Regions from separate parts of the Companilactobacillus sp. genome, predicted to be linked through region 2. Evidence: riboswitches for the same ligand, from Rfam matches in the RefSeq annotation. Region 2 holds a riboswitch; the other holds the start of a gene.
What was found. Region 2 has a riboswitch for lysine ahead of LKF16_RS05525 (amino acid permease). Riboswitches for the same ligand answer to the same signal wherever they lie in the genome.
Positions count from the first base shown of each region.

Region 1: linked by a shared signal. The riboswitch ahead of lysA (diaminopimelate decarboxylase) and the one ahead of LKF16_RS05525 (amino acid permease) in region 2 are both predicted to bind lysine.

Region 1 covers NZ_JAKVLR010000001.1:3,479-18,697, reverse strand. Annotated here, with positions in the region: gene LKF16_RS00085 (heavy metal translocating P-type ATPase) at 1-1,760, opposite strand, end outside; gene LKF16_RS00080 (hypothetical protein) at 1,874-2,584, opposite strand; gene LKF16_RS00075 (aspartate-semialdehyde dehydrogenase) at 2,690-3,754, opposite strand; gene LKF16_RS00070 (aminotransferase class I/II-fold pyridoxal phosphate-dependent enzyme) at 3,785-4,981, opposite strand; gene LKF16_RS00065 (aminotransferase class I/II-fold pyridoxal phosphate-dependent enzyme) at 5,021-6,205, opposite strand; gene LKF16_RS00060 (aminotransferase class I/II-fold pyridoxal phosphate-dependent enzyme) at 6,225-7,427, opposite strand; gene dapB (4-hydroxy-tetrahydrodipicolinate reductase) at 7,445-8,221, opposite strand; gene dapA (4-hydroxy-tetrahydrodipicolinate synthase) at 8,218-9,105, opposite strand; gene LKF16_RS00045 (N-acetyldiaminopimelate deacetylase) at 9,117-10,265, opposite strand; gene dapD (2,3,4,5-tetrahydropyridine-2,6-dicarboxylate N-acetyltransferase) at 10,268-10,972, opposite strand; gene lysA (diaminopimelate decarboxylase) at 10,990-12,291, opposite strand; lysine riboswitch at 12,396-12,577, opposite strand; gene LKF16_RS00030 (aspartate kinase) at 12,741-14,114, shown strand; gene dapF (diaminopimelate epimerase) at 14,117-15,094, shown strand.
Region 2 covers NZ_JAKVLR010000001.1:1,113,627-1,128,845, forward strand. Annotated here, with positions in the region: gene LKF16_RS05505 (FAD-dependent oxidoreductase) at 1-1,168, opposite strand, end outside; gene LKF16_RS05510 (hypothetical protein) at 1,792-1,965, shown strand; tRNA gene LKF16_RS05515 (tRNA-Thr) at 2,111-2,183, opposite strand; gene serS (serine--tRNA ligase) at 2,243-3,532, opposite strand; gene LKF16_RS05525 (amino acid permease) at 3,809-5,254, opposite strand; lysine riboswitch at 5,343-5,515, opposite strand; gene LKF16_RS05530 (helix-turn-helix domain-containing protein) at 5,664-7,136, shown strand; gene LKF16_RS05535 (DUF916 domain-containing protein) at 7,315-8,337, opposite strand; gene LKF16_RS05540 (WxL protein peptidoglycan domain-containing protein) at 8,339-9,319, opposite strand; gene LKF16_RS05545 (DUF3324 domain-containing protein) at 9,329-10,423, opposite strand; gene LKF16_RS05550 (WxL domain-containing protein) at 10,522-11,361, opposite strand; gene LKF16_RS05555 (hypothetical protein) at 11,479-11,991, opposite strand; gene LKF16_RS05560 (GNAT family N-acetyltransferase) at 12,067-12,597, opposite strand; gene LKF16_RS05565 (Arc family DNA-binding protein) at 12,728-13,051, shown strand; gene LKF16_RS05570 (SPFH domain-containing protein) at 13,062-13,871, shown strand; gene LKF16_RS05575 (nitroreductase) at 13,895-14,548, opposite strand; gene tpx (thiol peroxidase) at 14,727-15,219, shown strand, end outside.

The sequences.
Region 1 (15,219 bases), 1.1 Mb from region 2:
GTGACAGTATCGACAACCTCTTGAAGCATGGCACCGATGATTGTTGGAATTAAACCAAAACCAGCAATCAGCATCAAGATGATACAGATCAAAATACCTATTAAAACAGCTTGCTTAGCAACTTTTAAGGTATCGTCAGATATCTTGGCAACTTCAGCAACTTTACCGAGATCATCTTTTAAAACTACCGCATCAGCCGATTCACTAGCGGCATTGGCACCTTTGTAGCCCATAGCAATACCGACATCGGCTAATGCCAAGGCAGGTGCGTCGTTAACGCCATCTCCTACCATGACAGCAGGATGATACTCTTTAGGCAAGGTTTGAATAATTTTAACTTTGTCAGCAGGCAAACTTGATGGATATGCTTTAGTTATACCCACTTCGGAGGCAACCTTTTCAGTTGTCTCTTTTTTGTCGCCTGTAATCATTAAGATGTTGTTGAATCCATATGTTTTGAGACGTGCAATCGTTTCTTTAGCTTCAGGACGAATCTCATCGACCAGACTATAAACGCCGGCAAACCGCTCGTCAATTGAAACATAAACTGATGATCCTTCGACTTTTTCAACTGGATATTTAGTAACGAATTCAGGGTTACCAACTTTGACGTAATGACCATCAATAACCCCAACGATACCTTCAGCGGTAATTTCCTTTACGTCATCCACATCTTTCATTTCAATTTGTTGAGCTAAAGCGTAGTCAACAATTGCTTCAGCCATGACGTGGCTTGAATTTTGTTCAATCGAAGCTGCATACTGATAGACTGTTTCTGGCATAAAATCGGGTGAGATTTTGACATCTTGAACTACCAAATGACCACGTGTAATCGTTCCGGTTTTATCAAATGCCATTGTTTTTGCCGAAGAAATTTTTTCAAGTGCAGTACCTGATTTAACGATGATGCCATTTCTACTGCTACGACTCATTCCTGATACGAAAGCTATTGGAGCTGCCAAAATCAATGGACATGGCGAAGCAACAACTAGTACCTGAGCGATTCTTATCGGATCTCCAGACAAATACCAAGCCAATCCAGCAATGATATAAGCGATGATCGTAAATGGAACCGCGTAACGATCAGCTAATCTAACAAAACGTGCGGGGTTAGTTTCAGACTCCTTGACCAATTTAACAATGGCCTGATACTCACTTTCAGCAGCAATCTTTTCAGCTGTGATCTTGAAGGGAACTTCGCCGTTGATGGATCCTGACATAACATGTGAACCTTTTTCAATATCTACTGGAACGGACTCACCTGTCAGCGATGATTCGTCAACACTTGAATTACCCTCATAGACAATACCATCGACTGGGACTTGTTCCTTTGGTCTGATCAGTAGTTTGTCGCCGACCTTGACATGTTCAATATCAACATCTTTGATACTTTCCCCCTGATAGACATGTGCTTTAGACGGAGAATTATCTAGCAATGACTTGAGTTCGCTCTTAGCTTTGTTGGCTGCATATTCTTCCAAAGTATCTCCACCAGTAAGCATCAGAAGCACGATCCAACCAGCCCAATATTCGCCGAGAGCAATCGTTGCAACGATGGCAGTAATAGCCAATAAATCGACTCCAAAATTACCAGATTTTAAAACTTTGATCATATCAATAAACATGATCAGAGCTAAAATTGTCCCTAAAATACTAATAATCCATTGGGCTGCTAATGCCTGATGAAATGCAAATTGAAGAATAAACGCAATCACACCAATAGTCAAAGTACCATAAAGTTTGATTCTATTAGAGTTCATAAAAAGCCCCTCCCCTCTCTTTAATTTAAGATTAGCATATTATAATTTTTATGAAAGGGCTAAAGTGAATAACAATAGATAAAACAAAAAAACAACCCATCTGGGTTGTCAATTTACTTATAATCTTTGATCTCACTAGGATCCTTTTTAGGAACCAATTTTTGAATCGGCGTGATTGCTTCATAATCTCCATCTTTATTACGATCATAAGTCACAATATGCAATGGATAATCTAATAACATGCTAGATTCGATTTTCATTTCTGGAACGATGTCGTTTAACTTCACGCTAGCCTTTTTATACATTGCTTCTGCTACTTGCAATGCAATATCGTAATCACTGAAATTAAAGCCAACTGTCCCTACTCCATAAACGCGATATACTTTATCGGCTGAAGATTGTGCCATGGCGTTTTTCGTCTGTAAAAATTCATCATGACCGACGCTTGGAAGGCCTTCAACGATTGCAACCATTAATTGTTCACCGACTAATTTTGTTGGAGCATCATATGGTGAATTCAACACTTGGTCAACGTTTTGCTTAAAGTTATCCAAAGTCATTTGATCCTTAACGGTTAAAAAGTAATCATCAAACCATGGATCCATTCCTAATGACTTCATTGGTACTGTGACTGAGTCAGAAATCATCCGTTTAAAACGTTTATCATCTAATTTATCATATTGCTTACGAAAAGTTTCATAGTTTTCTTCGGTATCCATCACGCCAAATGTGAATTCAAGGTCCATAGCCATGTATGGGTCCATGCGATTATCATTTCCGAAACTATCAACTTCTTGAATCTCAAAATATTCTGAACTGCTCATAACATCCCTCGACAAAAAAATTTTAATTACTGACATCATTATATCAATCTAATTCAAAAAATCGACTAATCCTCAAAATAGAGTTAGTCGATTTTTTAAGTGGTATTAATTTACATGAACTAAATCGTCGGCAACTAAGCGTTCTGCGATTTGAACAGTATTCCAAGCTGCACCTTTAAGTAAGTTATCTGAAACTACCCAAAGATTGAATGCACCTTTGTTTTCAAGGTCAGGACGAATACGTCCAACAAATGTTTCACGCTTGCCTGTCGCATTGATTGGTTGTGGATAAATTTGGTTTGCAGGATCATCTTCCAGAACAGCGCCTGGGAAGTTAGCAACAGCTTCTCTGATTTTGTCAACTGATGCATTTTCGTGATCAACAGTATCGATCCAGATTGACTCACCATGACTAATTGGAACAGGTACACGAACACAAGTAGCCGTGACCTTGATATCAGGAGAATCCATGTCATCTAACATGATCTTCTTAGTTTCGTGGATCATCTTCCACTCTTCATGAGAATAGAGATTGTCCTCTAGAACATCAATTTGTGGCAACAAGTTAAATGCTAATGGATAATGCTTCTTATCACCCTTTGTTGGGAAAATATTAGCTTCCATATCCTTGCCATCAAGAAATTCTTGAGCTTGTTCCTTTAATTCGTTAAGTGCTGATTGACCAGCACCTGATGCAGCTTGATAAGTTGAAACGATAATTTGCTTCAAACCAAATTCCTTACGGATTGGTTCAAGTGCAACCATCATTTGAATCGTTGAACAATTTGGATTGGCAATGATTCCATGATGCTTGTACAAAGCTTTTTCATTAACTTCTGGAACTACTAGCGGAACATCTGGTTCCATTCTAAATGCACTAGTATTGTCGACACAGACAGCACCACGCTTAACAGCTTCTGGCAATAATTTCTTTGATACGCTACCACCAGCTGATGCTAAAACGATATCGACTCCTTCAAATGATTCTGGCTTAGCTTCTTCAACTGTGACATCTTGACCCTTGAATTGAAGAGTCTTACCAGCTGAACGACTTGATGCCAATAATCTGATCTTTGATACTGGAATAGTTGATTGTTCCAATTGTTGTATTAAACGTGTTCCCACGGCGCCAGTAGCACCTAATATTGCGACCTCAAAACCTTCACTCATATTTTTTCATCCCTTATTTATACTTTTGTCTTAGACTTCTGCTTTTAAGTTTTCTGTGAATACACGAAGACGTTTCATAGCTTCTTCGATATCTTCCATTGATGATGCATAAGACATTCTGAAGTGACCTTCGCCACCCTCGCCAAAGGCAACGCCTGGAGTAACGCCGACTTTACCTTCTTCGGCTAATTTTTCAGCAAATTCAACTGAACTTAGTCCAAATTCGGCTGGAATTTCTGAGAATGTATAAAAAGCACCTTGTGGCATGATTGTCTTATAACCAATATCGTTTAATTGAGCCACGATATAATCACGACGTTTTTGATAAATATCTCTCATTTCTAGTGGGTCATCGATACCATTAGTTAATGCTTCTTGAGCGGCGTATTGAGCTGGGTTTGATGGACATGTAACAGTATAGGCATGCATCTTTCCGGCATTTTCAACGAAGTCTGCAGGTGCAGCAACATAACCAATTCTGTATCCTGTCATAGCATGTGATTTTGACAAACCATTAACTAAAATAGTTTTTCCAGGTAGTAGTTGTGTCATTGAAGTATGTTTTACACCATAGGTTAATTCAGCATAAATCTCATCAGTAATGATGTACATTGACTTGTCTTTGATCACATCGACGATCTCTTGTAGTTGATCCTTACTGTATTCAAATCCAGTTGGATTTCCAGGGAAGTTCAAAATCATAGCTTTGACCTTATCTTCACCCTCACGGTCGATAACTTCTTGGAGCTTCTTACCAGTTAATTGGAAGCCATCTGGTGTAGTGTCAACTTGAACAGGAATTCCGCCAAGTACTTTGATGATTGGAATATAAAGTGCAAATGTAGGTGTTGGGACAATAACCTTGTCGCCAGGGTTAATGATTGCAGCTAATGAAACGAAAATTGCCTCAGTTCCACCAATCGTGACAATAATTTCTGATTCTGGGTCATAGTTAACGTCGAAACGTTTATTCAGATATCCAGAAATAGCTTTACGTAATCCTAAGGTTCCTCTTTGTGCAGAATAGTGCGAATCGTTGTCTTCAATACTCTTGATGGCAGCTTGTTTGACGTGTTCTGGAACATTGAAATCAGGTTCTCCTAAGGTCAACTTGATCAACCCAGGAATCTTAGCAAATTTTTGGGCAAAGTATCTAATCTGTGAAATACCCATTGGGGCAATTGTTTCGTTTACAACGTTTTTTACGGTTGGGTCTAACTTTGGCATGTAATTGTATCTCCTATTAAAAAATTTTTCTTGTATAAATTATGATAATGATTCAGTAAATTTAGCGAGGCGTTTGATACCTTCTTTAATATTATCCATTGAGGTTGCATATGAAATTCTGAAGAAACCTTCACCAGCGTCACCGAAGGCATCGCCAGGGACAACCCCAACTAGTGCTTCTTTAGCCAGACGACGACAGAATGTGTCTGAAGATAAATTGAATTTAGCAGGGATCTTAGGGAAGACATAGAATGCACCGTCAGGTTCGACAGTTTCGTAGCCCAATTTATTCAATTCAGCCACGATATAATCACGACGTTCTTGATAAACTTTACGCATTTCGATAGGATCATCCAAACCATTTGCTAATGCTTCTTGAGCAGCATATTGAGCTGGATTTGAAGGACAAGTAACAGTAAATGAATGCACTTTTGCAGCTTCATCAACAAATTGCTTTGGAGCAGCAATATAACCAATCCGATATCCTGTCATGGCATGGGACTTCGATAAACCATTGATCAAGATAGTTTGACCAGGCAATACGCTAGCAAATGAAGTATGTTTTTCACCGTAAACTAATTGACTATAAATTTCATCTGAAATAACTAGCAGCGGTGTATCTCTAATGGCGTCTGCTAAAGCTTCAACTTCAGCCTTAGTATAAACAACGCCGGTTGGATTACATGGATAGTTGATGATAACTGCTTTAGCGCCTTTACCTTCGTTAGCCAAAACTTCTTTCAGATGTTCAGGAGTTAACTTGAAATCGTCTTTTGAAGTATCCACTTCAATAGGTGTACCACCAAGGATCTTAACGTCATCCATATAGATTGAAAAAGCTGGTGTTGGGATCAAGATCTTATCGCCAGGATTAATGATCGTGTATAGAGAAGTATAAATAGCTTCTGTAGCACCGATTGTTACAATTACTTCAGTTTCAGGATCATAGTGAACATCATAATCTTTAGCAAGGTAATTGCTGATGGCTTTTCTCAAACCAGGAATACCTTTTTGTGGTGTGTAATGTGATTCGTTGTCTTCAATACTCTTTACTGCAGCATCTTTAACGTGATCAGGTACATTAAAATCTGGTTCCCCTAAGGTAAGTTTAACAATTCCAGGAATTCCGGCAATTTCTGAATTGAACATCAGAATTTTGTCATCCCCGATTGGTTTAACTAATTTATTTTCAATATTTGCAACACTCTTCGATAATTCTGGCATCTCTGTCACCCCTCAATAATTAATTAACTGATTCCTTCTCAAAGTCTTCAGTAAATTTTTTGATTCTCTTCACAGCCTCTTTTAAGTCATCAAGTGGAACGGCATATGAAATTCTAAAATAATTATCTCCACCCTTACCAAAAATACTACCAGGAATTACTCCCACGCGAGCATCTTTTGCTAATTTTCTGGCAAAACTTTCTGAGTCCAGCCCAAATTCTTTCGGAATTCTAGGAAAGACGTAAAAAGCGCCTTGTGGATTCAATGTTTTATAACCGATCTCATTTAATTCTTTAACCAAATAATCTCGTCTTTGTTTATAGACTTTGCGAGTTTCGATTGGATCATCTAACCCATTCTCCAAAGCTTCTTGAGCTCCAAATTGAGCTGGGTTAGAAGCTGCTGTGGTAGTAAATGCATGCAACTTATCAGCTTCAGCTACAAAAGCTGCCGGAGCCGCAATGTAGCCAATTCGATAACCTGTCATGGAATGAGATTTAGAAACGCCATTGATCAAAATCGTTTGTTCAGGCAAAACATTAGCAAATGACACATGCTTGACGTCATAAACTAACTCGCTATAAATTTCGTCGCAGATGACGTAAATCCCCTTGCCTGAAACAACTTTAGCAAGTTCCTCAATTTCAGACTTATCATAAGCCACGCCAGTAGGGTTGCTTGGAAAGTTTAAGATAATTGCCTTGATCGTATCTTCGCCTTCATCAGCAATTACTTTCTGTAACTTTTGACTGCTTAATTTAAAGTCATTGTCTGTAACATCAACTTCAATCGGGATTCCTCCCAAAGCTTTAACAGTTGAAGCATAAAATGAAAAGGCCGGCGTCGGAATGATCACCTTGTCGCCAACGTTAATTATTGATGCAACAGAAACATAAATTGCCTCGGTTGCTCCAACAGTAACGATGATTTCAGATTCCGGATCATAAGTTAGATCATAGCGAGAACTTAAATAATTGCTGATGGCTTTTCTCAGTCCATCGAACCCCTTTTGAGGAGAATAGTGTGAATAGTTATCCTCAATACTTTTCTCGGCAGCCTTTTTAACATGTTCAGGTGTATTAAAATCCGGTTCGCCGACAACTAATTTAATTGTCCCAGGATATTTGGAAAACTCTTCATTAAAAAGCCTGATCTTGTTGTTCCCGATTGTTTTTAAAAATTTATTCTCAACATTTTGTAAACTCTTTGCTAGTTCTGGCATGTGGCTTCACCCGCTTATTAAATGATTTTTTCTAAGCCAACGATTAATTCGTCACGTTTCATGACTTCAGTGATGGCTATCCGGACGCCCTTCATAAATGAAGCACGATCGGTAGTACTCTGTTTAATCGTGAGTGTTTCACCCGCTCCGCCAAAGATAACTTCTTCATCAGCAATAAATCCAGGTAATCGGACTGCATGAATCTTGATTCCATGATAGTCGCCACCACGAGCACCAATTTTATCTTGCTCGTTTGGATTATTGTCTTGATCTTTTCCTTGAACATCATAGATAAGTTTGGCTGTATTCATGGCTGTACCAGATGGTGCATCCAATTTATCTTCGTGATGATATTCCATGATCTCTGAATGATCAAAATACTTAGCAGCAACTTGGGCAAATTTCATCATCAAGACTGCAGATACCCCAAAGTTGGAGGCAATAATGCCACCAACTTTTTTACTATCAGCTAATGATTTTAATTCAGCAATTTGATCTTCACTCATACCACTAGTACCAATGACTGGACGAATACCATGTTCAATTGCAAACTTCGTATTTTCAAAAACTGCCGTTGGAATACTGAAATCGATCCAAATATCGGCATCAATATCAATTTGCGACAAATCATTAAATACTTTGACTGAACTGTCCAAGTAATAGTCTGATGGATCAAGACTTTTGACGATTGGGTTAAATGCTCCGACTAATTGTAGGTCATTCTCCCCGTTGATCATGGCCAAAACTTTTTGACCCATGGAACCTGTAAATCCTGAAACGATTGCTTTTATCACGACTTTGCCTCCTCTAAATCTAATGCGTTGTACAACTTTGCCTTTTCAGAATCGTTCAATGGAACGATTGGCAAACGTGTAACACCCACATTATAACCTTGGTCATTCAAAACGGCCTTGATTGGTGATGGAGATGGATACATGAAGCATGCTGCCATCTTAGGTGTTAGAAATCTTTGTAATGCTCCGGCACCTTTATAATCGCCATTTTCTAGCTTAGAAAACATTTCTGACATTTCCTTGCCAAATAGATGCGATGCAACCGAAATCACGCCGTTAGCGCCGATAACCTTAGCAAATAATGCTTGAGCATCCTCACCGCTGTATACCAAGAAGTCGTCTGAAGTATTTTCAACGATATATTGAAGATCTGCCATGGTATTGCATTGCTTTACGCCATCAATGTGCGGATACTTGGACAATTCAACAACTGTTTCCTTTTCCATCAAAACTCCTGTACGGCCAGGAATGTTATAGATCACAATTGGCATATCTGTAGCATCAGCAACAGCTTCAAAGTGAGCCTTCATCCCTCTTTGATTAGGCTTGTTGTAATAAGGAACAACTACTAACGCCATATCGATACCATTGATCTTCGATAATTTTTGGACGAAATCAATTGTCCCTTGGGTGTTGTTGCTGCCTGCTCCAGCGATAATTGGAACACGTCCGTCAACAATTTCAGCAAATCTAGTATAAAGCGTTAACTTTTCTTCTTCAGTTAAGGTTGGAGTTTCACCAGTAGTACCACCAATGACAAAACCTTTGGTTCCAGTATCCAACAAATGATTGGTCAACTTTTCCAATGCTTGATAATTGATTTCGGTTCCTTCGTCATTAAACGGAGTAATAATAGCTGTTATTAAATCTGCATTTTCAAACATAATATTCTCCTTTACATACTCATTCGATAATTTAAAAATCCTTTAAAGGCTTCTACGCCATCAATAATTGCTTCTTCATGTGGTAAAAAGTCGACAGAATGCAAAGCACCTGGACTAGCAACTCCGAGCCAAAACATTGTTCCGGGAATCTTCGATAGTAAATATCCGAAATCTTCACCAGTCATTGCAGGTTCAGTTTCTTGAAATTTAACATTGTCAGCTTTTTGCATATAATCAATAAAATTCTTAGTTAATTCAGGATTATTTTCAACTGGATAATAGCCACCCTGATTGTATTCAACATCGATCCGGCAATTGAATGATACTTCAATGCCCTTTGCAATATCCAATACACGTTGACGGATGTATTCAATCATATCTTGCGTTAAACCTCTGATGGTTCCTTCGATTCTTGCCTTACCGGCAATGACGTTTCTGATCGTTCCAGCTTGAAGCTTACCAAAAGTAATGACCCCACATTTAACTGGGTCGATACTTCTGGAAATAACAGTTTGCACTTGTTCGATAAAACTAGCTGCAATAACAACCGCATCATTAGCTTTATGTGGATAAGCTGCATGGCCACTCATTCCATGGATCGTCACGTTAACTTCTGTAGTTCCAGCAAAGAGCGTGCCATTTCGACAACCGATAATTCCCGTTCCTAGATCGGCATTATCATGCAATCCATAAAATTCATCAGGTTTCAAATCACCTGAGAATAATCCGAGATCATAAGCTTGTTTTCCGCCACTTTCGGCCTCTTCAGCAGGTTGGAAGAAAAACACTAAGTTATCAGTTGGTTGATTTTCCGCGAAATAACTGATCAATCCTAAAGCAACTGTCATATGCAAGTCGTGGCCGCAAGCATGCATTACGCCAGGATGAACTGAACGATAATACAAATCGTTAGTTTCGGTTACTGGTAAAGCATCCATATCAGCACGATATCCAATTGTACGTTTAGGATTGCTACCATCAATATGAACAAAGAGTGCCGTTGGCAGTTCTTTAAATTCATGAATTTGTAAAAAGTCTTGTGGAAATTCACTTATTTTATTTTTTAAATATTCATGCGTTTCAGTTTCTTTTAATGCTAATTCGGGAATCTTGTGTAAGTCTCGACGAATGTTGATTAACTCTTCTGCAGATAAACTCATAATTATAATTTCCTCAATGTATCTTCAATGTGCGTTTTGTCAGTGGTCTTTTGATCCTTTGTTTTAATAACTTTAGCAGGAACTCCAACCACAACTTCGTTAGCAGCAACATCTTTAGTTACAACAGCACCCGCACCAACAACTGCATTATCGCCAACTTGAACACCTTCAAGTACAACTGCATTTGCTCCTACTGTGACGTTATTGCCAATTCTTACTGGATCGGCTGAAGCAGGTTCGATCACACCGGCTAGGACTGAATTTGCACCGATATGAGAATTTTCACCGACGATTGCTCGTCCACCCAAAACAGCACCCATGTCGATCATGGTACCCTTACCGATTTCAGCACCGATATTAATAACTGCGCCCATCATCACAACTGCATTATCGCCGATTTCAACTTGATCACGAATGATTGCACCAGGTTCGATTCTGGCATTGATATGTTTGATATCCAATAAAGGAACAGCTGAGTTTTGAGCCGAAGTTTCTAAGTAATAATCTTCAACTGCTGAATTTTTTAACAAAGGTTCAATTTCTTTGTAGTCACCGAACAACATTCCAAATGAATCGGTCGAAAAATCTTGAACAGATTCTGGAATATCTAATTTCGAAATATCTCCTTTGATATAAGCCTTAACAGGTGTTTGTTTTTTTGAGTTACCAATAAAATTAATAATTTCTTCTGCATTCATCTTGCTCATTGTAATTCCTCCACTTTTTAAATGTAGCTTTGATCTAATCTAACTAAATCTTCATATGATTCACGTTTTACAACTAATTTATCCTTGCCATTTTCAACAAATACTACTGCCGGACGAGGATTGCGATTATAATTCGAAGCCATTGAATATCCGTAGGCTCCAGTATCTAGCATTGCGATGACATCCCCTGGCTCTACCTTTGGTAAAGCTTGGCGGTCGATCAAAATATCTCCGGACTCGCAATACTTACCAGCGATGTGGTCTTCTTCTTCAATATCAGCATTCATCTTATTGGCAACGACAGCCTCATATTTGGCTTGGTATAAAGCTGGTCTGATATTGTCTCCCATACCACCGTCAACATTAACGTATGATAAAAGACCAGGAATATCTTTTCTTGAGCCAACCGTGTATAGGTTAAAGCCGGCAGGTCCTACAATGGAACGACCAGGTTCGATCCAGATCTCAGGAAAATCTAAACTCTTTGATTTAGTTTCTTCCTTTATAGTGGAAATAATCTTATCAATAAATACGTTTGCACCAATTGGCTCATCTTCGTCAGTGTAGCTGATTCCGAACCCGCCACCAAGATTTAAGATTTGCGGAGTGTAATCATATTCATTTTTAAAATCAGCTGAGATATCAACTAATTTTTTTGCTAAAGCGGTGAAACCATCCACTCCAAAAATTTGTGATCCGATATGTGCATGAATACCTATCAAGTTCATCTGAGGAATTGCTAAAACTTGTTCCAAAGCTTCTTTATGTTGATCAGATTGAACGTCAAATCCAAATTTACTATCAACTTGACCAGTTTGAATGTACTCATGTGTATGAGCTGAAATTCCTGGTGTCAGTCTTAACATAACATTGATGTTAGTATCTTTTTCTTCCAAAATTTCTTTCAAAAGTTTGATTTCATAAAAATTATCTAAAATGATCACGCCGATATGATTATCGACTGCCATTTCCAATTCTTGTCTCGATTTGTTGTTGCCATGAAAGCTGATTTTATTTGCAGGAAAACCAGCTTGTAAGGCTGTATAAAGTTCTCCACCTGAAACAACGTCTGTATGCAGCTCTTCCTGTTTCAAAACTTGATACATAGCAACGGTAGCGAAAGCTTTGCTGGCATAACTAATTTCATACTTGACTCCACTATCTTCAAAGCTTTGTTTAAATTGACCGATAGTCTTGCGGATCTGTTCAACATCGTAAACTACTAATGGAGTTCCGTATTTGTGGGCTAATTCAACTGAATCAACTCCCCCAAGAATCAAATGCCCATTACTATCTGAATTCAATTCACTACTGATCATAAATTTAATCTACCTTTCATTTTTGAATAAAGGGATAAAAAAAGATCCCTTTGCTTACATTAAACAAAGAGATCCAAGAATCGTTAATTTATTCTGCATCATAATTGTCGTAAGCGCACCGTAGCCGACATTTTTGCTACGACAGTCCGTATCCTCTTGTTAACACGTCCCAGCGCACTAAGTTCTGCATAGCCTAGCGCTTCGGCAACATCCCCTTTAAACAAGTTCTCAGTTCATACAGGAACTCCCTTGCGTACTAATGTCAGTTGCAACCTCTATTCATTTGTTGATTTAAACATTATAACAAGTCTAATAATTCGTCAAGTGTAAATCACTAAAAACACTCGGTTTTCTAACTTTTAAAAGTATTTACTTGATTTAATGCATAAAACTGCTAAAGTTTTATTAAAAACATATTAATTTTCTAAATTAATCTTGAGGTGATTTTTGTGAAAGTAGTTAAGTTTGGTGGCAGTTCTCTCGCCACTGGGGAGCAATTTAATAAGGTCGTAAGTATTATTGATGACGATTCAGATAGAAAGGTCGTTGTAACTTCTGCTCCTGGAAAAAGATTCGATGGTGACGTCAAAGTAACTGATCTATTGATTAAATATGCAGAAGCAGTTTTAGATAAAAAAGAATATAGCGATATCGTTAATGATATCCTATCTCGATACGCAGAGATCAGCGACTATTTCGAGTTAGATGATAGTACCATTGATTCAATAAAACAAAAATTAGACTCGCTTGCTACTACTAAGTTTTCAGATGATGATCACCTCATGGCAGCATTTAAGGCTCATGGCGAATATCTCAATGCAATTTTATTAGCTGCAGTTTTAAACAGTGAAGGAATCAAAGCTAAATTTCTCGATCCTAAAGACGCTGGATTTTTAGTGGGCGGAGAACCTAACAATGCTGACGTACTAGAAGATACTTATTTGAATCTCAGCAAATATAAATTCGGCGATGAACGTATTGTCTTTCCAGGATTTTTTGGATACAGCGAAAATGGTTCCATCTATACCTTTACACGTGGTGGATCAGATATCACAGGTGCAATTCTCAGTCGTGGATTCAAGGCTGATCTCTACGAAAACTTTACTGATGTTGATGCGATTTACGTAGCAAACAATCACGTTGTCAAAGACCCAGTTGCTATTCAAAAGATGTCTTATCGTGAAATGCGAGAATTATCTTATGCAGGATTCTCAGTCTTTCAAGATGAAGCAATTATCCCAGCAGTCCAAGGACAAGTGCCAGTCAATGTTAAAAACACTAACAACCCTAGTGCACCTGGTACTCTGATTGTTCCTGAACAATTCTTATTCAATCCTGCCAATCCAATTACAGGTATTGCAAGTTCTAAACGTTTTTCAGCGCTTTATTTACACCGTTACTTGCTAAATAAAGAAGTTGGCTTCACTTTACAACTCTTAAAGATCTTTTATCGTTATGGAATTTCATATGAACATATGCCTTCCGGTATCGATGACTTAACAATTATCTTCGATAGGAGTAAATTATCTAAGACAACAATAAAGAATTTATGCAATGATATTAAAGAAACGCTTAATCCTGACTATATGGAATGGATCGATGATTACGCAATCATTATGGTTGTCGGTGAAGGTATCGCCCATACTGTTGATACTATGGGTAAGATCATTGATTCATTAACGCAAAACAATATTGCCATTCATATGATCAACCAAGGTGCTTCCAGAATTTCGATCATGATCGGTACCAGATTAAAAGATGCCGATAAAGCGGTTCGCCATATCTACGATACATTCTTCAATAATGACGATGATGAGGTATAACAATGGTTCAATTACTCAAGGTACACGGTTCTGAAAATCAATTTTTTATCTTCGACCAAACACAACTAAATCAACAACTAACTGATGAAGAACTCAGTAAGCTTGGTATTAAACTCTGTGATCCCAAAAATAACATTTTAAACGGAGCAGATGGAGTTCTCGTGGTAAATGACGCAACCGACAATGCATTAGCTCAAATGCGAGTGATCAATGCTGACGGCAGCGAAGCTAAGATGTGTGGCAACGGCTTAAGAACAGTTAGTCGCTATCTCTCTGAAAAATTCAACGAGACTGACTTTAATATTCAGACAATTGGTGCAGACTTAGAAGTAAAGAAATCAGCAGATTTGGCTGATGGCGTTCCAGCATTTAGCGTTCAGATCAAACCCATTTCTTTTGCAGCTAAAGACTTACCTTTCTCTTACCAGAATATGTCAGAAATGATCAATGAAAAAGTTCCAGAATTTTTACCTGCTCAAACATTTACCTCAATTGCGGTTCCCAATCCACATTTGATAAGTTTCCTTGATAAGATCAACGAGAAGGAATTAGGACAATTAGGTAAATACCTTAACTCACCTAATGAATACTTCCCTGAAGGCGTAAATGTGAGTTTTGCTGAGATTCTAGGTAAGAACAAATTGTTCGTTCAAACCTACGAGCGTGGTGTTGGCTTTACCAATGCTTGCGGTACAGGTATGTCAGCAACTAGTCTAGCATTTGCAATGCTCCATCCGAATGATTTTGATGAGACGAAAGATATCTCAGTATATAACCCAGGCGGAATGGTAAAAACTCACGTTACACTTGAAAACACTAAGGAAGAAGCCAATATTCATTTAATTGGAAATGCTACTTTTACAGATACACTTGATATATCCGAAGCTGATTTTCATAAGTTAGATTTTGATAAGTTTGACATCAAGTCAACCGGAGAAGAAGCCAAGTATCAAGCATTTGTAGATGCTTTTGTAAAATAAAAAAAGGTTCGGTCCACTGAATTAAATCAGTTGGATCGAACCTTTTTTACTACCATAATTTAAGCATACTAACCTTCTATAAGAACAATGAATAATCATACAGTTACATCTTTACCATAAACACA
Region 2 (15,219 bases):
AAGCTCCACCTAAAACGACTCTAGTCTCAGGATCCCAAACTAGGTTCATTAAAACTGGTGTTGTTGTAAGCATGAACTCTGGACGATAGTTATCTTCTAGAGTAACTGACTCAACCTTCTTACCTAACACTTTAGCATGTCCGGCTGTTAAACCACTAGCGGCGTATGATCTGCCGAATAGTTCAACCGCTGAACTTGACTGTGTTCCCATATATTTCATTGTATTCTTTTCGATATTTTTTGCTACTAAAATTCCTTGACGTACCGCATTAGTTGCTAACGGAATGTATTGATCGTCATTAGTTGGATTGTAGTGAACTGATGCAGCATCTCCAGCTGAGAATACATCTGGCATACTTGTGTGCATGTATTCATCAACGATCAAAGCACCATTTGGTAAAGTCTTGAAATGGTCTTTGTACATGTCAGTGTTAGGACGGAAACCAATGCAGGCAACCGCAATATCAGCTGTGTATGAGTTCTTATCAGTTTTAACAGTGACTGTACCATCATCGTTGTCTATGAATGATTCAACCTTTTCGCCTAAACCTAAAGTTACACCATTATCTAAGTAATCTTTTTCAGCAACTTTTGACATGTTCAAATCAAAGTTCTTTGCCAAAACATCAGGCAAGGCATCGATCAAAGTAGTCTTCTTACCTAAGTGAGCGTATCCTTCAGCTAATTCTGCACCGATATAGCCGGCACCGATAACGATAGCACTCTTAATTTTGTCAGAATTTTGACGTAATTCGTTGGCATTATTCCAATTTTTGCACAAATGTACTCGATCAGAATGTATTCCAGGAATATTTGGAATAATAGGTGCTGAACCTGTAGTCAAAACTAATTTATCGTAAGATTGTGAAAAACTTTCACCAGTTTCAAGATTTTTAGCAGTCAAGGTCTTGTTGTCAAAATCAATATTTGTAACATCATGCTTCATATACATTGTGGCACCTGACTTAGCCAAATCGTCAGGGCTAGCGTAAAACATCTTGTTAGGATCAGATACTCTATCACTCACCCAAAGCGCAATACCACAAGATAAGAATGACAAGTTGTCGTTGCGTTCAAATACGTCAACTTCCCAATCAGGATGCTCTTTTAAAATGTTCATTGCAGTGAATGTTCCTGCGTGGGTACAACCAATAATACTTACTTTCATAATGCTACCTTCTATTCTTTGTGAAATGTTTAATTATTATATATAGCATAATATACCAAAAATTAAACGTTTTCAATACATTATTGGAATATAATATTATACATTACTTTTATATAAAATTTCTTATCAAAATTGAATAAAAGTTTGCATAATCTGGTCCTATACTATGTTTGTGATAAGGAATTACGGAATGAACATTTTGAAGACTCCCCCCCATTATTTAACCTAAAAAATCTAATGTGGTATCCATCCTCTTTACCACTTTACGGGATGGTGTCTCCCCCTCAACCAATAATCGATCAACCAGTATCATTCCTATAAATTCTATCTAAAAAATATATCGTTGTGTTTGATATCATTGGGCTTATGAAACAGAACGAACATAATATAAAATCCCTCTTTTTGACAAGCTATGGCTCTTCAAAATCCGCTACCTTATCACTTTGACGAGTTCGATTATTGTATGACATCATCTCAGTAAAAAATGAGTTTGCTTTCCTCGGGCAAGCTTATTTTTTTTTGCGCTGATTTGTCCGGATTTATTCAAAAACCTTTCAAATATGATGGCGTTTACATTAAAAATATATTAGTATATAGGTAATTAAAGATGCGAGGTGTATGTGATGAAGAAACAACTGAAGTTGCTGCTGGTTTTACAATTGATGTTTACCGTTGTGGGGTTCGTATTTCAAATTAAACTGTTGGCAAAATTATTAAAAATTGAAGATAAGCACCATGATCACAAGTGTCATCACTGTCACCATGGCCACTGCAAACATAAATTAGCCAAACACTAAAATTCTGTAAAAAATGAGTTCCCACTTATGCTGTGAACTCATTTTTGGTTTTTTTGGAAAATAAACGGATCCATTAAAGTCCCGTTCAGTTACATTTGAAAAAATCGGCAACAAAAAAAAGCCACCCTAAGGTGACTTCTATATCTGCCAGTTGCAGGATTTGAACCTGTGACCGCCGGTTTACGATACCGATGCTCTACCAACTGAGCTAAACTGGCATATTAATAGTTCCAAACGGAACTATTAAATTCTATCAATCTAGAGAGATTTATTCAAGCTAGATTGCATTCTCTTTAGTAATTTTAGTAACGCCATTCATGTATGGTACTAAGACGTCAGGAATTGTAACTGAACCATCTTCATTTTGGTAGTTTTCCAAAATAGCAGCGACCACACGACCAACAGCCAAACCTGATCCATTAAGTGTGTGAACGAATTGAGCTTTGCCGTTTTCGTCACGATAACGGATGTGGGCACGACGTGCTTGGAAGTCTAGACAGTTTGAACAACTTGATACTTCACGATACTTATCTTGAGCTGGAAGCCAAACTTCAAGGTCGTAAGTCTTAGTTGATGAAAAACTTGCGTCGCCACTTGATAATGTAATTACGTGGTATGCCAAGTTTAATTTTTGCAAGATGTTTTCTGCGTTTGCGGTTAACTTCTCTAACTCATCAAATGAGTTTTCTGGCTTACATACTTTGACCATTTCAACCTTGTTGAATTGGTGCATTCTGATAAGTCCACGAGTATCACGACCTGCACTACCAGCTTCTGAACGGAAGCAAGGTGTCAAAGCAGTTACGTACTTAGGAAGGTCTTCTTCGTTCAAGATCTTTCCAGCAAAGTAGTTCGTCAAAGGAACTTCAGCTGTTGGGATCAATGTCAATGGATTTTCATCGACCATAACTGTATAAACATCCTTGGTAAACTTAGGGAATTGACTAGTTCCAAACATAGCCTCGTTATTTACCAAATATGGTGGTATAACTTCTGTATAGCCATCTTTTTGGTGTTCATCGAGCATGAAGTTATAAACGGCACGTTCCAGACGTGCACCCATACCGATGTAGTAGACGAAACGGCTACCAGAAACTTTGGCAGCTTGGTCAAAATCAAGGATGCCTAATTCTTCACCGATATCCCAGTGATGTCTTGGTTTGAAACCTTCTGTAGGAATAGTACCCCACTTGCGGTCTTCAACGTTGTAACTTTCGTCAGGGCCAACAGGAACAGAATCATCTGGCCAGTTTGGTAAACGAACTAAGATGTAATTCATCTTATCTTCAATTTCTTGAAGTTTAGCATCTAAATCTTTAATGTCGGTACCAACTTGTTGCATATCAGCAATTTCTTGATCAGCGTTTTCTTTATTACGCTTCTTTTGAGAAATTTGTTGAGAAACAGTGTTTCTCTTTTCTTTGAGAGTTTCAGTCTTTACTAGATATTCACGACGATCTTTATCGTATTGCAACAATTCGTCGATTTCTTCAGGCTTAATGCCACGACCGGCTAACTTTTTCTTAGCCCAATCTGGTTTATTTCTGATCAATTTGATGTCTAACATATTTTTCCTCCTTCATAAAAAAAGACCGACACGTCCCAAAAAGGGACGAATCGGTCATTCGCGGTACCACCCAGTTTCAGCGTACAGTTGTACACTGCTCTTGAGGGATTTTATCGAATCCAACCGAACGGCATTGCCCGTTAGCCAAGATACTGGAATAAGAATTTTAACGGTTCGCACCAACCACCGTTTCTCTGAAAAATTCATCAGTAGGTACCTTATTAGCTCATCTGTATTTATCTATATATTAGTTTAAATTGACCTAATTTTCAATAATTAGTATTTATGTCTTTTAGCAGCTTCTAGATCGATATCTTCAAGCTTAATAAATTTAGTTTTATGTCTGACCTTATAATAGATCCAACATAAGAAAAGCAGGATTAATCCTGAATAACTGACTAACAATTTCACAACGTTAAAATCAACCAATGAACGGACATCTTGTCCAATGATGATAACAATTCCTAAAACGATAGCCAGGATTGGACCTAGTGGGAACCACTTAGCTTTATATTTTAAATCGTCCAAGCTGTAGCCGTGGACATTATACGCTCTTCTAAAGCGATAATGTGAAAAGGCGATCCCCAACCAGGCGATGAATCCGGTCAGACCACTCGCAGCCACTAGCAATTGGTAAAATTGATTGCCATATAAACTAGTGAACAATGCAATTGCACCAACAACCGCTGTTAAGATCAGTGAGAACAAAGGAACTCCGTGACCATTAGTTCTTTCAAAAGCCTTAGGAGCCATATTTTGTTTACTCATTGACCAGAGCATCCGGCTGGCAGCATATAAGCCAGAATTAGCAGCTGATACGACTGATGTCAAAATAACTGCATTCATAATTCCGGCGGCAAGTGGAATACCCACTTTATTAAAAACTATTGTGAAGGGACTGATGGCAATATCTGTAGCTCCAGAACCAAGCAAGTTAGGACTTGTATAAGGAATCAAAGCGCCAATAACTGCAATTGATAGAATGTAGAACAAAAGAATTCTCCAGAAGACTTGTTTGATAGCCTTAGGAATACTTTTTTCAGGAGTAGCTGACTCCCCTGCCGTGATACCGATCAACTCAGTACCCTGGAAGGAGAATCCAGCGACAACGAATACACTCAGAATAGCGGGGACGCCTCCAACAAAAGGTGCCTTCTTGTAGGTGAAGTTAGTCAAACCAACGAAGTGTTGATTTCCTAAAACACCCAAGATGCTAAGAATACCCACAATTAAGAATACGATAACCGCGGTAACTTTAATTGATGCTAACCAATATTCAGTTTCACCAAAGGATCCAACTGAGACGATATTGATAACGAACAATACTACCAAGAACGTCAGACTGATCTTCCACGAATCCCAGGTCGGGAACCAATACTTGATAACGATCGAGATCGTCGAAAGATCGACCGCCAACGTGATCGCCCAGTTGAACCAATAGTTCCAACCTAAGGCAAATCCTAAGGCAGGATCAATGAACTTTGTTGCATATGTAGCAAATGAACCAGTGACGGGCATGTAAGTTGCCATTTCGCCTAAACTGGTCATTAAGAAATAAACCATGATACCAATTGCAACGTAGGCAATTAAGGCACCACCAGGTCCGGCAGTTGAGATCGACGAACCACTAGCAACAAAAAGTCCAGTTCCGATTGAGCCACCAAGCGCAATCATGGACAAATGGCGAGTCTTCAGCGACCGGTTTACATCTGTATTTTCCATTTTCTTTCCCCTATTCTACTTTGGATACAAAAAAAACCTTACTATCAGAAAAAGAACAACTGATAATAAGGATTGAATTGTTATCCAAATGATCAATAGCTCAACGCACCAACGTGCGACAGTCCGTTACCTATTGAGTAACGACCCAATCACTTTGCTGTAGGGACAAAGTAATTTCGGCGTCAATTCCTTTCATGTTCCTTCAAAGCTTGCTACGAGCTCCAGAACACTACTGATAATTAACGCGCCTCTATCTGCATGTAAAACATTATAAAGAAAAGTTAGCTTACCTGCAAGTACTGGCCGTAATAAAATGTTACAATAAATTTTATATATAGAACGCATCCGGGGGTGATTGTGTATGCTCGAAACGGTTTTTCTAGGCAAACAGGATGTAGAGAAATATCAGATGTTAACTATAATCAAATCCCTCCCAAAAGCTGAGATCAATCTCAGCTCCATCGGGAACGGGCTGGGATTTACGTATCAAAAAACATATAATATTTTTCAAGCTTTGCTTGATGATATCTTTGATCTAGATCCTGGAGCAGACCAAAAATCATCAAAAATCGAATCGATTAATTTTGATAGAATTTCCATCGATAACTACAGGTTATTCTTATTCAAAAATTCCATCGTTTTCCAAGCCTTCAATTATGGATTTACTAATGCAAATCCGACTTTTGAAAATTTCAGTAATTCACATTTTACGAGCAAATCTACGTTAAATAGAAGAATGACGAATTTTCGAAAGTTATTGAAGAACTTCGGTTTAAAAATATCAAACGCCACATTAGAACTTAAAGGTGACGAAAAAAACATCCGTTGTTTAGCCTATTTTGTCTATTGGTACACGTACCATGGTTTAGAGTGGCCTTTTAAACTGATTCAGCAAGATACGATTCAAAAGATCGTTGAACGTGATGACAATCCAGTTTATAATCCCGCTGCCAAGTATCAATTAGAAATTTTATTAGGTATTTCAAGAATTCGTTTGATCAAACATTACTACCTAAACAACATGGACGGCTACGATGAAGTCTTCCAAGGAAAAATTTTAGGTAAAGAATTGATCACGCGTGAAGATTATTCGTTGATCCCAATGGATAAATTAGACAACGAAAACAAATTCATCAATACCTTTAAAGATTTCTTCTTTATTCCAACGGAATTCATTGAACCAGACGCACCCAACTTATCAAATTTGGTTGATCCTGAATTTAACGAATTGACGGACAAGTTCCTGAAATTCATGAAACGTAAATATAAGGATAACTTCCACATTGATTTAAACTCCCCTGAGGCAGACATCTTGCGGAGCGACGTAGTGTCCGACATTTGTTTCTACTATATTATGGGACATGAAGCTCACATCAAATTAGGTTCGTATACCAGAGATCCCTCTGAATACGAAACGGTCTCATCGGTTTTTGACAGTATTTATGAATTTTTCTCAAACGTTGACGAAGAAAAATTTGGTCCAATCAGAAATTCAACTGAAAGTATTGCTCACGACCTGTACAAGGGAATGATCAATCAAATCAGCGGCGTAAGAGACGAGGACATTCTCCATGTTAAGCTTTTGACCGATGCCGGTAACCCAGTAAAGGGCTACTTATTGCACACGTTAGAGAGCATGGAATACATCAAGGTCATGCCAAGCAGTGCCTACAAAAATGTCGACATACTCATGACTACGCTAGACGTTTTCCCTGACTACGAAGGCAGAGACAAATATCCAGACGACTTGATCGTGATCCCATGGAACTTGAATTCGCTGAGAACCGACTATATTTACTTATTGCTCAGACTCTACAATATATATGTAGCAAAGCTCAAACATAACAAAGAGAAAGATCAGGACAGACACTTGGAAATTTAATAGTGTCTGTTTTTTTAGGGAGACTAGCACAGAAAGTGCGTAGTCTCCCTTACGGCAAGGCTTTGTTAGCTTTGCTAACAAACCTTGGCGATTCCATCTAAAAAATTCTAAATACACAAAAAATTGCATCCTAAAAAATAGGATGCAATTTTTTCGTAGTTTATTTAAGTAACAATTATTACTTATCTTTCTTTTTAAATCCGATTCTCTTACCAGTCATATACATGAATACCCACAATGCAACAACTAACACGCCAAACAATCCAGCAATCCACATGATCAAAGTCTTACTTGAAGTAGTTTCTTGAGAAGATTCATTTAAGGCGTCGATTTTACCTTGAGAAACTTGAAGTTTGTTATTGAAAGTCTTGGTATAGCCAGACTTACTAGTAAAAGTAAGTTTAGTCGTATAAATACCAGGCTTTAAATGCTTAATCGGAATGAAATAATTGAATTTAGAATCCGGAGCAATTTGGAGATTGTCCGCACTATAGTTGATATCTTTCATTCCCTTATGGCTGATAACAGCCTTAACAGAAACTTCATTGATATTGATCGGAGCTAAATTGTTCAACGAATAACCTAGCCCAACTGCTTCATTGATTGCTCGTGGAGCAGCACTTTCCAAATTCATATTTGGATCAACTTGATCAGGCTTTGAGTGCAGCACGACACCTTTGACGTAACGAATCTGATTAGCAACGTCAATTTTATCTGATTTAGAATCATTCACGATGGCAGTTGTAGTAACGCCACCAAGAATAATCCCTGAAAAATCTTTTTTGGGAGAATTTACAATAAATGAAACTTTCTTACTTGAATTTGCATCAATCGTAACAGTTTTCTTACGCTTGCCTTCAACTAATGATGACAACGATGGATTGTCGCTCTTGTAAGTCTTAGCAGAAAATTTATCGTAACCAATCGTAGCACTATCAGTTGTATAGGCATTATTGATCTCGGTCTCGACTTCGATTGGTTTACTACCAGTATTAAAAATCACTAGATCAAGCGTTTGTGATTTCTTCGGTGTGACTTGCAAGTCATAATAAGACACATCTTTATTTAACTGATTATCCGGCAAAATAGCTTGCACCGAATAAGATTTATTATTGTCATCAGCTGCAAGAGAGGTCTGATTGACGAACATCATCGTCAACAATCCGAAGAACAGCGATAACCAGATCGAACATTTTTTCATATTATCTCCTTTGATACGCAATACCCCAAAACACTAGTACGATCACCGCGGCTAATATACCAATGATGCTGACATACAAACCAGTTTTGTCGTAAATTAGATTTTTCGAAGCTTGGTTGACCATGTCGGCAGCCTTAGCTTCCACATGAACGTTTTCTTTAAATCTCCAAGTATCTCGGCCATTTTTCGCAGTCCCCTCAACTAGATATTCACCAGGTTGAATAGGAGTCTGCTTTTGATTAAATTCAATCGGGATCCGAGAATTGGGAGCAATTTTTGAAAAATTAACATCAGCAACATCCGTATGGTTGTCGATACCTAATTTATTCCACCAATTGTTCTTTTTGATTTTTACTTGGACGATCATATTCTTCATCGTAGCAGCCTGATAGTTGGCCAAGTTGACCATCAAATAAGGTTGCTGATTATGAACCTCTGGGGTAATACCTTGAAATTTGATCTTGTGATTATCATCGGCAGGTATCGTATCAAAATACACGCCAACTCCAGAATGCCCATCATTGGGGTGTTTGATGTCGTAAACATCTAGGCCACCAATGATAGTCCCATACAATTGTTTGTCGGGTAACGTTACTTTAAAAGTCAGATCCTTAGTCTCATTTTTTTCCAGCCGAATAGTCTTACCTTTAGTCATATCGGCAAAGGCATATTTTAGTCCATAATCTCCTGCAACAACTTTGTCGCTGAAGTCTAGTTTCCCTTCAGGACTAGTAGTTGCATTAGTCGGTTGAACTCGTAAATCTAGGGTTTCCAGTCCAAAGTTAGTCACAGAAAGATGAAGTTCCTTCTGATCGCCAGGTTCACCAGAAATATCGAACCGATCTGGGTCTTGCGAATCATCTACCAGCGGAGTTACAGAAACACTGCGAATATCCGCTTTGACATCCTGAATATTCAGACTAAATATCATAATCAAACTAAAGACCGCAATTAAAGCAGCAGCAAGTTTTCTACTTATCATCTTCAATAATTAACGGCGACGACGACGTCTTCTTGAATTTGAACTCAATTGATTGTTGTTACCATTGTCCTTGTTATTTCTCTTACCCATGTAAATACCAAGACCAAGAATCAATGCTAATAGAAGAATAGCTAATAAGATCCAGAGCCAGAGGTAATTAGGTTTAATACCAGCTAAATTGTTATACTTAGCAGCTTGAGCATCAGTGATCACGAAGTCCTTATCAAGAACCCAAGTTCTGACACCATTACCAGAGTATGTTAATTTGATGTGATATTTACCTGCTTGTAATCTTTCTTTACCCCAACTAACCATGTAATTATAGTGAGAAGTTGGTGCAATTGATTGGTTATCTCTGGATGCAGTCATTTTAAATTTTTTATTCCCATATTTGGTAATAACAGCATTTGAAGAAAGTCCAGGTATATACGCATTATTCGTATTAGAGACTCTTGCAGCAACCCCTATTTGTTTACCTGATGACCCATCAATGATCTGTGGCTTGACTGAATTTATTTTATAGTTGACATCTTCTGTATTAGCCCCAGTTTGAATTAACTGAATAGGGAGGGAATAACTGAATTTATTTTTAATTAATGTACCGTTTTCAGTAACAGTACCCTTTGCTTTTTCGTTGTATGGAACAACATTTACTCCCCCCATTAAATATCCAATGTATTTCTCTGACGGAATCTTAAGCTTTAATGTAACAACGGCATTTGAATTTCCAGGAATATTCACGATTTTTTTATTATTTGAAAACAAATCACGTAATTGTATTTTTAAATTTGGATCTGTTACTTTAGTTAAATCATAGCCAGGTTGCCCATCACTGTTGGTATAGGCAGTATTACCCTGAATAAGAAACTGACGTTCATCTTTTTCAAAATTATAAACGGCAACTTTTATCTCAACAATTTCACCTGGATTTCCCTTTACGGAATAAAACCCTCCATCTACATTAACTTTTGAGTTTTCACTTTCTACCGGTTTAAGTGTATAGTCGCCAGATGTTCCTGCATATGCTGAGTTCAATTGCATTGTAAAAAATGACGCGATTATCAAAGATAATATGAATATTGTACTTTTCAAAATAAACTTCATTTGATTCCTCCATTTAATTTCATAAGTGTCATTTGCAATTAAAAGCCACTACTAGAAAGTAGTGGCTTTTAACGTACAATTTTGTTTATATTAAAAAATTAAGCCTTAGGGGTAGTTTGGTTTGGTGTTTGACCTTGTTGTTGATCAGAACTTGTATCTGGTTCTACAGGATTTTCATTACCGGTTATACCAGCACCTGTTGCTAATGTCCATGTTATAACACCTTTATAAATACCTAATGTATTTTTCTTATCCTGATCAAGGCTAGCTTTTTGAGGCACAAATAATGATGCATCTTTTGACTGATTGAATTGCGCTTTATAAGTACCTAAAAGATTATCAGTAGATTTAACATTCAAAACAGTGGATGGGTTTGTATCTTCACCCATCAATGTTACTTGTTGAGTCTTAATATTTGCTGATTTCCCTGAATTCACATCAATTAAATCTACAGGATTAAGATTAAGTTTGAAGCCATCTACAGATTTACTTGTATCTGCACCTGTAAATTTTGCTAATTGTGCACTAACCGTAAATCCATTGTTCTTTGTTTCAGTTTTATCAGATCGTGATTCTGTTACTTGTAAATTACCTTCAGTATTACCATCATCATTAATTTCTGAATGACCTTGGTGTAAATCAACTGTTTTCCCTGCAATAGCACGGCCAAAACTGAAATCAGGAACTGAATCAAGAGTTAAAAATCCTGAAACGACAGTTACGTTTGCATCAGATTTTGCATATGCGCTTTGTTTATCCGTTGCATTAACCCAATCATCATTATTCAAGTTCTTGTTATAAGTAACTCCCTCTTGGTAATCACCATTTACAATTGATCCTGCTGATGTAGCAGCACTTACTGTTGTTGGAGCAACGGCACCTAATGTGATACCGCATAGAGCCATTGAACTTACTAAAGCTGTTTTTGAAAATTTCATGTTAAAATTCCTCCCTAGAATTTTTTTCTAACACGTATCGAATATTAGCAGAATAAAATCACGTTTTAAAGCATAAAATTCGAATATTTTTTTATAATTTTGAACCTATATTTGATATTAAAAAACTTTTATTCGCCTACCAAAACGAATTATCATCAACAGGCTCCCCATTAAAGCCACACCGATCTGTGTTAAATAATCTCTAGCTTCTCCGGTTTGTGGAAACTTATTGTGCCCATATCCATCTACTATGACTGATGGAGTATCATCTCCACTGGCATTGTTACTTACTGGACGCATCCCTACTTGCGAACCAGCATTCGGTCCATGGCCAGTTGAACCTCCTGGCCTTGATCCTGGATTTGTTACTGAACCACCACCTGGATTGGTTGTCCCTGGACGTTTGTGCCCTTCATCATCTCTGTCATCGTAAACTTCTACTGATGCGTCAGATGTCTTAGTCATTGAACCCGATCCTTCTAAAAAAGATGGGTTATTGTGACTTGGCGATGACTGGACCATATTCAAGCTCAATCCACCGACAATTCCGACTACAATTGCACAACATACGAATACCAGACTGATGTTCTTTCGGTTGACCGATTTCCGTCTCGATCTTTTTCGCAACATGAACACACCTCTCTCCTAGCACATTTCACTTATCGAGTGATAAATAAATTAATAAAAAAATACGAGGATTTTTTATTAATTCCCCTGTTGTGTATTTTTCAGCAAATAATATTTCAAAACATTCTCACTATCTTCCAGGTGTAATGGATCTTGACTGACTTGATAGATATATTTGAATCCCATTTTCGTAAGAATGGATTGAGGAGCCATATTATCAACCTTGACCGATGCCCAAACCTCCGAAAGATGAAGAATTTTGAATGAGTAATCTAATAAGACCTGAATCGCTTCTGTAGCGTAACCATGACCTCGAAACTCTTTGGAGATAACAAATCCAATTTCTCGAGTCTTATCTAAACCATTAGATATTCCTCTTTCGTTCAGCTCGATAATGCCTAACATTCGGTGACTCGATTTTAAAGCAATTACGTAGGTGTTGGCAAGAACTAAATATTTATTAAAAATATTTTTTGATTTATGAATATCTTCTGCGTATTCCAAACCAGCAAGGTTGTGGTTGTCAGCATCCTTGGTAAGTTTATAGAATGTATCGAAGTCATTTTCTTTAAAATTTCTGATCTCAATTCTATCACCAGTTAAATCCATTTTCAGTCTCTTTTCATATTATTATTTTGTTATGTAAACAATTATCATTTTATGTAAGCAATTTACCATTTGAAGAAATCACACAGTGCGTTGAATTTGCAAAGTGATATCACAATGATATCATTATGATATGGCAGATAAAAAATTCTTATTAAGGTTAGATCAAACGCTCTATGATCAAGTTGCTAACCGTGCCAAATCTGAGAGTCGCAGCGTTAATAACTACATTGTGCACCTCTTGGAGGAAAGCACCAAGGAAGAAACTTTAGAACACCGTCAGTTTGTAGGCCGAACAATTCAAGGGAGTGAGATTCTTACAGACAGTGGCCTAGTATCAGTCAATGGTATTTACTATCGATACATTCTATCAAACGTTAAGTCGGTAAATCAGGATCGTTTGTACACTATAATAGAAGCAACTGGAAATATTCTTACTTTAGAGGAATTAAAATAAGGAGATTAATATGTTTGGTATAAAAATAGTTCATCAAAATCATAAAGGATTAGTGGAATTACTAGGTAAATATCATCATAGTGTCGATGCAGGAATGCATTTTTACATTCCTTTCATTCAAAAAATCTATCCAGTCAGCTTGGCAATGAATCCGCTCAAGCTTCCCGACTACTCGATCATTACTAAGGATAATGCTGATGTACGAGCTAGTCTGACTCTCAATTATCATGTAACTGATGCGGTTAAATATCGTTATGAAAATACTGACTCCGTTGAATCAATGTCACAACTAGTCCGTGGACACTTGCGTGACATCATTGGCCGTATGGACTTGAACCAAGCCTTGGGTTCAACTTCGAAGATCAACCAAGAACTTGCCAGTGCCATCGGCGACTTAACTAACACTTACGGTATCAATGTCGATCGAATCAATATTGACGAATTAAAACCTACTGCTTCAATTCAAGATTCCATGGATAAGCAATTAAAGGCTGACCGTGAAAGAATCGCTGCAATTGCTAAAGCTGAAGGTGAAGCCAAGAGTATCGAGTTAACTACTAAGGCTAAAAATGACGCTTTGATCGCCACCGCCAATGCCCAAGCTAAAGCAACTAGAACTAAAGCTGATGCTGAACGTTACCGGATCGAACAAATGAACGACAGTTTGAACAACGCTAAGGCTGGCTATTTCCAAAACCAGTCGATCAACGCATTTAGCGAATTGGCAAATTCCAGTTCTAATACAGTAGTAGTTTCTGGCGAAAATATTGGCGAATTAGGCAAAATTCCAGTAATTAAGAAAATGCTTGAAAATAGCTAAAAAAATAGCGGCTCAATGAGCTGCTATTTTTGTATCGTTAAAATTTCGTCAGTTGGTGCTCGTTTTGTTAGGATGCGGTTTAAATCACTGTCATCCGCATATCCTAAGGCAATACCGATAATTATTTTTTGGTCCTGAGGAATCTCCAAAATTTTTCGAATATCATCAGGATATTTAATTAATTGATAAGCCGGCATGGAGTCAACTCCGTATTCCTTTGCAGCTAACATCAAATTTTCCGAGAATGCTCCGGCATCAAAGATGGTAAATTCACTGGCATTAGCTTCCACTGTCACCCAAGCGACTGCTGGTGCAAAAAAGAAGTTGTGATTAGCATCCTTTAGGGCTCGATCTGCACCGTCACTAGTGATAAAAGCAGAATGGACTGACTTCTCCCACTCTTCGATGTTTGCTTTCGACAATTCTGAGCGGTCAGAGGAATGTGGAACAGTCAATTCTGGCTCTCCCTTTTTCCCATCACGTTCATTTTGCTTTGAGATTTCTTTGATCTGATCCAATTTATTTTCTTTAGCAACATACACGTGCCAAGGTTGCGCGTTTTGCCAAGAAGGCGCCCGTTTAGCATCGGTGATAATTTCCTTGATCAGCTTGTCTGTAACTTCCTTATTAGTAAATGTCCTAACAGATCTGCGACGATAAATGATACTATTTTTCATTAAAAACTCATCTCTCCATTCAAAAAATGTTTAAGTTTTAAGTATTGAGGTTTTACGGTCTTAAGTATAATCGCAATTATATTATTAGCAAACTTTCGAATTGATTTCGTAATCATATTTCTGTGTTTTTTTATCAATTTACTCTATAATTATTTCGTAAAAGGAAGGTGTGAATTTTATGGATGTGACATTTAAAGGCGAGGCAGTTTCTACAGTAGGTCAACCACCGCTAGTTGGTGACGTTTTCCCTGATTTTACTGTGACTGATAAGGATGGAAATAAAGTTGAGTTGTCTAGTTTGTTGGACAAGCCAGTCTTGATCAGTGTAGTTCCTGATATCAATACCAGCGTTTGCAGTCTTCAAACAAAGAAATTCAACAGTGAGGTCGATGGTCATACCGAGATCAACTTTGTGACTATTTCAAAGAATACTGTTGAAGAGCAAAGTCATTGGTGTGCAGCCGAAGGCGTTAAGAACATGAAGATGCTTTCAGATGCTGACCATGACTTTGGTAACAAAACTGGTCTATTGATCGATTCATTAGGTATTTTAGCTCGTTCAGTTTGGGTAGTTGATAAGAACAAACAAATCCTCTACTCAGAAATATTGAAGGAAGAAACTAATGAACCTTCATATGACAAGGTTCTGGATCAAATCAACGAAATGAACT